2 regions of the Undibacterium sp. TJN25 genome follow, and region 2 is predicted to be linked to the other one. Evidence: riboswitches for the same ligand, from Rfam matches in the RefSeq annotation. Region 2 holds a riboswitch; the other holds the start of a gene.
The links. Region 2 has a riboswitch for thiamine pyrophosphate ahead of thiC (phosphomethylpyrimidine synthase ThiC). Riboswitches for the same ligand answer to the same signal wherever they lie in the genome.
Positions count from the first base shown of each region.

Region 1: it holds a riboswitch for thiamine pyrophosphate, as region 2 does, so the genes downstream of both, ACO0LO_RS21460 (TonB-dependent siderophore receptor) here and thiC (phosphomethylpyrimidine synthase ThiC) in region 2, are expected to answer to the same signal.

Region 1 is NZ_JBMPPM010000009.1:96,486-101,101, reverse strand. Features, by position in the region: gene pnuC (nicotinamide riboside transporter PnuC) at 1-297, shown strand, start outside; gene ACO0LO_RS21465 (AAA family ATPase) at 298-843, shown strand; gene ACO0LO_RS21460 (TonB-dependent siderophore receptor) at 840-2,993, opposite strand; TPP riboswitch at 3,059-3,159, opposite strand; gene rarD (EamA family transporter RarD) at 3,261-4,160, opposite strand; gene ACO0LO_RS21450 (zinc-dependent peptidase) at 4,399-4,616, shown strand, end outside.
Region 2 is NZ_JBMPPM010000013.1:127,834-132,449, reverse strand. Features, by position in the region: gene ACO0LO_RS25605 (valine--tRNA ligase) at 1-1,008, opposite strand, end outside; TPP riboswitch at 1,215-1,321, shown strand; gene thiC (phosphomethylpyrimidine synthase ThiC) at 1,372-3,285, shown strand; gene thiS (sulfur carrier protein ThiS) at 3,296-3,496, shown strand; gene ACO0LO_RS25590 (thiazole synthase) at 3,686-4,480, shown strand; gene thiD (bifunctional hydroxymethylpyrimidine kinase/phosphomethylpyrimidine kinase) at 4,480-4,616, shown strand, end outside.

The DNA.
Region 1 (4,616 bases), on a different contig from region 2:
ATGTGGCTGGTCGGCTTCGGCGTGCTGTCGCTATTCCTGAAGTCGTATACCGATACCGATGTGCCCTATATGGACGGTTTCCTGACGGCGGGCAGCCTGCTGGGGCAGTTGCTGCTGTCGCGCAAGAAGCTGGAAAACTGGCATGTATGGATACTGGTGGACATCCTGTACGTCAGCTTGTACATGTACAAGCACCTGACGCTGACGGCCATCCTGTATGCGCTGTTCGTGATCATGGCGGCGCTGGGTTTGCGCGCCTGGAACAGCTCGGCCGCTCCCGTAGCTGCGGCCAGCTAGATGCCGGCTCAGCTGATGACGCCGGGACCCCGGCGGATTGCCATCCTGGGAGCAGAATCTTCCGGCAAGTCTTCATTGGCCGAAGCGCTGGCTGCCCGTTATCAGACTCTATGGGTGCCTGAATACCTGCGCGAGTTTGTGGAAACGCACAAGCGCGTACCTGTAGAAGGCGACCAGTTCCACATTGCCAGCACCCAGGTAGCGCGTGAAGACGCTGCCGCGCCGCTGGCCCGCGGTTTCCTTTTTTGCGACACCACGCCGCTGATGACGGCGATCTATAGCCATTTCTATTTTGTGCAGGCAGACGCGCCGCTGAAGGCGATGACGCGGGCGCGCACTTATGATTTTACGATCGTGACGGCGCCGGACCTGCCTTGGACGCCGGACGGTTTGCAAAGGGAGTCGGAAGAGATGCGGCAGAGGGTGCATGAAGAACTGCTGCGGGAATTGCAGCAACGCGCCATTCCCTACCTGCTGGTGGACGGGGACATGCCGCATCGCATGTCCCAGGTCCAGGCCGCGCTGGCGGCGCTGGACGTTTCCTAGAAATCGAACTGCGCCGATACCTTGTAGAGGCGCGGAGCGCCCGGGAACAGGTAGCCGCCCAGGGATTGTGTCACATCGCGCCAGTAGAATTTATCAAACACATTATCCACATTGAAGCGCAGGGTCGTCGCGGTGCCGGCGATATGCGTTGCATAGCGCGCGCCAAGATTCATGACCGAATAGCCGGGCACGGTGACGCTGTTATCGGGGCTGAAAGCCTTGTCGCCTGAATACAGCACTTCCGCATTCAGCTTCAGGCCCTGCACCTGCCGCACGGCGTAATCTGCATAGACGCTGGCTTTTATGGAGGGCACGTTGGTGACGCGCTTGCCGTCCAGCGTGATGTCGCCGGTGTCGCTCTGGCGCGTGCGCAGGCCGGCGATGCTTGCCCCCAGTGTCAGTTCATTGCTCAGGCGGCCTTGTGCAGACAGTTCTATGCCGGTGTGCTTTTCCTTGCCGTTGGCAACATAGTCATTGTCGGCGTTTGTATATTCCAGCGACTGCTTGATCTGGAACACGGCGGCGCTGACGCTGAAGTCGCGCAGCAGGTCGGCTTTCACGCCGAATTCATATTGCCTGGACTTGCTGGGGTTTAGCAGCGCATTGACGTTGTTGGTGCCCAGCGGCGCAATGCCGCCATGCTCCAGGCCTTCGGTGAATGATCCATAGACGGACCAGTTGTTCTGCGGGCTGAATACCAGCGCGATATTCGGCAGCAGGTAGCTGCGCTCGTATTTGGCGTTCGGCGTTTCATCGTCGATGAACTGGTCGCGTTTGATGTGCACATGGCGCGCGCCGAGATGCAGTTTTAGCTGGTCCGTCAGGCTCAGGATATCCTGCGCAAATACCGACCATTCGTCCTCGCTGCGGCGCAAGGTGACAGGGCCGGTAACGATGGTGGACGGCGGCACGACGACGGGAACATAGATATTGCTGGTGCCGTTCGGTTTCGAGCCTGCGCAATCCACTTTGCCATAGACGCAATCACCGAACCAGTCGCGCCGGCGGAAGCTGGAAAAGCCCAGCGTCAGCGCATGCTGGATGTTGCCGGTCTTCAGATTACCCTGCAGCAGCGCCTGCGTTGCCAGTGGGGATTTGGATTCGCCGGTGCTTTGGTAATCGTACACATCGTAATCGCCGTTGGCGCAATAGCCGGGGAACAGGCCGGCAGATGAGCAGCCGTAGGGGAAGGCGGTGAAATCGTTGCGGCGGAATTCATGCTTGTTGGCCGATAGCGTGGCCTTCCAGTCTTCGTTGAACTTGTATTCAAAACGCAGGCCGAAGTCGGTATCGCGCGTATCCACCGGCCGCGCCCAGGGCTGGTTGTTCAGCATGGTATCGGGGTTGATATTCCTCGGCAGGTCGGTGCCGTTGACCAGTTGGAAGCCGGGCGCCGTCAGCTGCGATTTGTGCTGGTAGTCCATGTCCAGTTGCAGCAGCGCCTGCGGCGAAATCCGCCAGTCGAAAGCGAAGGAGAAAAATTGCCGCTGGCCGTCTGCACCCTTGATATAGGAGCGTAGCCTTTCGTCGGCGGCATTGATGCGGTAGCCGAAATGCGGGTCGCTGAAGAGGCCGCCCAGGTCCACCGCGCCGTACAGCGTGCCGCGTTCGCTGGCGCCCAGCGTGACCGTACGCAGTGGCGTGTCGGTGGGCCGCTTGGTCACATAGTTGATGATGCCGCCCGGCGTGGCAAAACCGGCCTGGAAGCCGGCCAGGCCTTTCAATATTTCTATGCGTTCCTTGTTTTCCAGCGGGATCGAAGCGTCGCCGGGAATGGCCAGCCCGTCCTTGCGGTAGCTGCTGGTATTGTCCAGCGCAAAGCCGCGTATCGAAAATTGCTCGGCATAGCCGACGGCATTATAGGAATCGTTGACGCTGGCATCGAATTTCACTGCATCGGTCGTCTGCCGCACCTGCAGGTCCTGCATCAGGCTTTGCGTGAATACGGTGATGGAGGCCGGCGTCTCCAGTAGCGGCGCGTCGGAAAAGCCGCCTACGCTGGCGCGGTCTGCCTTGTTGCTGTCCTGCTTGGCTGCGCTGATAACGACTTCAGGCAGTGCGCTCTGGGCAAAGGCGGGCGTTGCGAGCAGTTGGGCAACGGCCAGCGCAATGGCGGAGGGAAGGTGGATCGATGTTAATTTGTCAGACATGGTGGCTCTATGCGTTCCGGTATGCGGTTGTGCTGGAACCGGCGCGGGAGAGCAGACAAAGAAAGGGGAGGAGCTTTGCGCTTCCCTGCGCTGGCATTATCCAGATCAGGTTCGGAGGGTATTTCTCACCCGGAAACAGCAGTTCCCAGGACCCCTAGCGAGAGCCGTACTTTACCATGAAACGGCAGCGGCCTTGTTATTGGCGCTGTAATACCGGGTATGCCGTTGCGCGCATACAAAGTATGCGTACAAAATAGTTAAAAATATTTACGCTTTTTCCGTATTGCCTACTTGCTGCCTGGACAGGTAATTGTTGCGCAGGCCTTCGACCGAATATACCGCCAGCGCCGCCCAGATGGCGACGAAGCCGATGAGCCTTTCGCCGTCGAAGCTTTCCTTGAACAGCCACACGCCCAGTATCAGCTGCAGCGAAGGGGAGATGTATTGCAGCAGGCCCAGCGTTGCCATCGGAATCAGTCTGGCGCCGGCGGCAAACATCAGCAGCGGGATCGCCGTGATCGGCCCTGCGGCAAGCAGCATGATCTGCGATGTCGTTGCCGCATCGCCAAAATGGCTTTGCCCCTGGTTCGACAAAATGGACAGATAGGCTGCCGCCAGCGGAAACAGCAGCAGGGTCTCCAGCGACAACCCTTCCAGGGCTCCCAGTTTGGCGGTCTTGCGCAGCAGGCCGTAGCTGCCGAAAGTCAACGCCAGCGCCAGGCCTATCCACGGCACATGGCCTGCCTGCACTGCCAGCCACAGTACCCCGCAGGCAGCCATGGCAACGGACAGCCACTGGCCGGGCCGCAGTCTTTCATGCAGCAGCAGGAAGCCGAGCAGCACGTTGACCAGCGGTGTCATGAAATAACCGAGGCTGGCGTCGATGACATGACCGTTGTTGATGGACCAGATATAAATGAACCAGTTGCCCGACAGCAGCAGCGCGCTGACCGCAAAGCCGGCCACCAGCTTTGGCTGGCGTATCACATCGCGCAGCCACGACCATTGCCTGCGCAGCAGCAGTACGATGGACAAAAACAGCAGCGACCACAGCATCCGGTGCAGTAATATTTCTATTGGCGCAAATTCGTGTAAAGCCCTGAAATACAGCGGAAACAAGCCCCATAGAATATAAGACGTGGACGCGAACAATATGCCTTTGCGCATTGTGGACAATCAGAAAAAAAGAAGGAAGAGGACGTGCGGGCCTGAATAGTGCAAACGGCATCTGCTGTTATTTGTTTTACATTATCGCAGCAAATCGGCAACTCCACAGGTACAGTTTTTTTCTTTCGAGAAAAAACTGTACTTCACGGCCATTGCTTTTCCTTGTACTTGTCCCATCTATGGACTAGCTTTCAATGAGAGGGCTGGAATCGATCCATTGGTAGCAGGGGGGAGCGTAATGCCGTTGCTGTATCTGTTGATATTTTCACTGACCGTGATGGGGCTGGTTTTCTGGCTGCCGCGCTACCGCTTGCAGCGCGCGATCCGTGCACCTTTTCCCGGCAATTATTCACGTATCTTGCGCAGGAATATCCCTGCTTATGCAAGGATGCCGGCCCATCTGCAATTGCAGCTGAAACGGCTGATCAAGCAGTTTCTGCACGAGAAAAAATTCAT
Region 2 (4,616 bases):
CTTGACCTGTTCCAGCAGGCCCAGTGCATCGAGGTCGGCCACGATCTGTTTGCGGGCAACGAAGCGGTCCAGGCCCTGATACTTGGCCGGGGCCTGGTCGCTGATCTTCGCTTCCAGCGTCAGGATGCTGATTTTTTCCAGGTTATGGCGCTGGCCTATCGCATAATCGTTAAAGTCATGCGCAGGCGTGATCTTCACGCAGCCGGTGCCGAATTCCTTGTCGACGTATTCATCCTTGATGATGGGAATTTCGCGGTCGGACAAAGGCAGCTTGAGCATCTTGCCAACCAGGTGCGCATAGCGCTCATCGGTCGGGTCCACCGCCACGGCAACGTCGCCCAGCATGGTTTCAGGACGCGTGGTGGCGACGGTGATGCTACCGCTGCCATCCGCCAGCGGATAGCGGATGAACCACATCGAACCATCTTCTTCTTCCGACTGCACTTCCAGGTCGGATACCGCAGTGCCCAGCACCGGGTCCCAGTTCACGAGCCGCTTGCCGCGGTAGATCAGGCCCTGCTCTGCGAGGCGGACGAATACTTCGGTCACCACCTTGGAGCGCGGCGCATCCATCGTGAAATATTCACGCTGCCAGTCGGCGGAGGCGCCCATGCGACGCATCTGGCCGGTGATCGTGGAGCCTGATTTTTCCTTCCATTCCCACACTTTTTCCAGGAATTTTTCACGGCCCAGGTCATGGCGCGAGATTTTTTGCGCATCCAGTTGGCGCTCGACGACGATCTGGGTCGCGATGCCCGCATGGTCGGTGCCGGGTATCCATGCCGTGTTATGACCGCGCATGCGGTAGTAGCGCGTCAGGCCATCCATGATGGTCTGGTTGAACGCATGGCCCATGTGCAGCGTACCGGTGACGTTCGGCGGCGGCAACTGTATGCTGAAAGACGGTTTGGCGGCGTCCATGGTGGCGGTGAAATATCCGCGCTTTTCCCACTCGCTGCGCCAGTATTGTTCTATTTCTGCAGGCTCGAAAGACTTGGCTAATTCCATAATGTGTCGTTGGTGATGAGGTATAGGCTAAACCATTGATTATATATGCTAAATAGTCATAAACGGCTATTTACAGGCAGCCGGCTTGCCCTGCAAGAAACTTTTTACTTACGTATCTGCTGATGGAGCTCATCCGACATTTTCTTATCGCGCCGCGCCAAAAGACTTTATAATTCGGACTTCGCGATGGTTCATCTCACATCGCGAAAAAATGCTAGGGGTCCTGGCGAACACATACGTGTTTGGCCGGGTGAGAAATACCCTTGAACCTGATCTGGATAATGCCAGCGAAGGGAAGCAAGACTGTGCGCGGCCATCCGTCCGCCATGGTCGCCTCCCAAGCTGCTCACACTTGGGAGCGCTATGAACGCCAATCCGAAATTTTTGTCTGCCACCGCCGAGGTGGATGCCGCCGCAGTACAACCGCTGCCGAATTCCCGAAAAATCTATGTACAAGGCAGTCGGCCTGACATCCGCGTGCCCATGCGCGAGATCAGCCAGTCCGATACGCCTGCCTCGTTCGGGGCGGAAAAGAACCCGCCCATCTACGTGTACGATACTTCCGGGCCTTACACCGACCCCGATGCGCAGGTTGATATCCGCTCCGGCCTGGCGTCGGTGCGCGGCGCGTGGATTGCCGAAAGAAACGATACCGAAGAACTGCCCGGGCCTTCTTCCGAATACGGCATGGAGCGCCTGAACGACGCCAGGCTTGCCGAACTGCGTTTCAACCTGAAACGCAAGCCGCGCCGAGCGCTGGATGGCAGAAATGTCACGCAAATGCACTATGCCAGACGAGGCATCGTCACGCCGGAAATGGAATATGTGGCGATACGCGAGAACCTGCGCCGCAGGGAATACCTGGAAAACCTGAAAGCCTCGGGCCCCATGGGCCACAAGCTGGCCGACATGATGGGCCGCCAGCACCCCGGCCAGTCTTTCGGCGCCTCCATCCCGGCGGAAATCACACCCGAATTCGTGCGCGACGAGATCGCACGTGGCCGTGCAATCATCCCTGCCAATATCAACCACCCGGAAGTGGAGCCGATGATCATCGGCCGCAATTTCCTGGTCAAGATCAATGCCAACATCGGCAACTCCGCAGTGACTTCGTCGATAGGCGAAGAAGTGGAAAAAATGACCTGGGCGATACGCTGGGGCGGCGACAATGTGATGGACCTGTCCACCGGCAAGCACATCCATGAAACCCGCGAGTGGATAGTGCGCAATTCGCCGGTGCCTATCGGCACGGTGCCGATTTACCAGGCACTGGAAAAGGTCAACGGCAAGGCTGAAGACCTGACCTGGGAGATTTATCGCGACACGCTGATCGAGCAGGCAGAGCAGGGGGTCGACTACTTCACTATCCATGCCGGCGTGCGGCTGCAGTATGTGCCGCTGACGGCCAAACGCATGACCGGCATTGTGTCGCGCGGCGGTTCCATCATGGCCAAATGGTGTCTCGCACACCATAGGGAAAGCTTCCTGTATGAGCATTTTGAAGATATTTGCCAGATCATGAAGGCCTATGACGTGTCCTTCAGTCTCGGCGACGGCCTGCGCCCCGGGTCCATCTACGATGCGAATGACGAAGCGCAACTGGGTGAGCTGAAGACTTTGGGCGAGCTGACGCAGATCGCATGGAAGCATGACGTGCAGGTCATGATAGAAGGCCCCGGCCACGTGCCCATGCATCTGATCAAGGAAAACATGGATCTGCAGCTGGAAGCCTGCCACGAAGCGCCTTTTTATACGCTGGGGCCGCTGACGACCGACATCGCTCCCGGCTACGACCATATCACTTCCGGCATAGGCGCTGCGCAGATAGGCTGGTATGGCACGGCAATGCTGTGCTATGTCACGCCGAAAGAGCATCTGGGTTTGCCAAACAAGGCCGACGTCAAGGACGGCATCATCACCTATAAGATTGCTGCCCACGCCGCTGACCTGGCCAAAGGCCACCCCGGCGCGCAGATACGGGACAACGCGCTGTCCAAAGCCAGGTTTGAATTCCGCTGGGATGACCAGTTCAACATCGGCCTGGATCCGGACAAGGCACGCGAATTTCATGACGAGACGCTACCGAAGGATTCCGCCAAGGTTGCCCACTTCTGCTCGATGTGCGGCCCGCATTTCTGTTCGATGAAGATCACGCAGGAAGTACGCGACTACGCAGCCAAGCAGGGCATCTCCGAAATCGCTGCATTGAAGCAGGGGATGGAAGTGAAGGCCGTTGAGTTCATCAAGTCCGGTGCTGAACTGTATCGCAAGCAATAGCGAGGCGGATATGGAGATTGAACTGAACGGTGCAGCCCATCAGATACCCGAGGGGCAGAGTTTATCCGAGCTGGTGACGGCGCTGAGTTTATCCGGCCAGGCAATAGCGGTGGCGGTAAATCGCTCCATCGTTGCGAGGTCATTGTGGCAGGTGCATATTTTGCAGAGCAAGGACAAGGTGGATGTAGTGCGTGCTATCGGGGGCGGTTAAAAAATCCGGCCCTTAAAGACCTGGCAGCCTGGTTGTTGTCGGTTTTGACCTTAATCCGCTGGGAACGCCTAGGTGACGAAGCAAGAAAAAGTGAGTGGCTGCCGGGCCATCCCCGGCCTGTATCGACGAAGTGGAACCTGGTTATTAAACCATCCCTTCGAAAGCCCTAAAGAATCAACAGGAAAAATTATGCCAAATGATATACAAGCATCCGGCCTGACAATCGCTGGAAAAACCTACAAATCCCGCCTGCTGGTAGGCAGCGGAAAATACAAGGACCTGGATCAAACCAGGCTCGCCACCGAAGCCAGCGGCGCGGAGATCATCACCGTGGCGATCCGCCGCGTCAACATCGGCCAGGACCCGAACGCGCCCAGCCTGCTGGATGCGGTGCCGCCCAGCAATTACACGATCCTGCCGAACTCGGCCGGCTGCTACAACGCCGAGGATGCGGTATATACGCTGCAACTGGGGCGTGAACTGCTGGGTGGGCAGAAGCTGTGCAAGCTTGAGGTACTGGGCGATGAAAAGACCTTATTTCCGAATATGCCGGAAACACTGAAGGCGGCAAAGACGCTGGTCAGCGAAGGTTTCGAGGTCATGGTGTATTGCAGCGATGATCCCATCCAGGCGCGCATGCTGGAAGACATAGGCTGTGTCGCCGTGATGCCGCTGGCGTCGCTGATCGGCTCCGGCATGGGCATATTGAATCCGTGGAACCTGTCGCTGATCATCCAGCAGGCTCGCGTGCCGGTGCTGGTGGATGCCGGCGTCGGTACCGCATCGGATGCGGCGATTGCAATGGAACTGGGTTGCGACGGCGTGCTGATGAACACGGCAATCGCCGGGGCACAGGACCCGGTGCGCATGGCGCGCGCAATGGGGCTGGCCGTGGAGGCCGGGCGCGAGGCCTGGCTGGCGGGCCGCATGGCGAAACGCTTCAGCGCATCGCCGTCGTCGCCGATGGCAGGGCGCGTGGTCTGATGCAGGCCTTGCCGCCGCCGCAGCGAGCTTGTGTGCTGGTGTTCGCCGGTAGCGATCCCAGCGGCGGCGCCGGCATACAGGCTGACGTGCAGGCGGTCGCTGCGCAGGGTGCGCATGCGCTGACTGTGGTCACGGC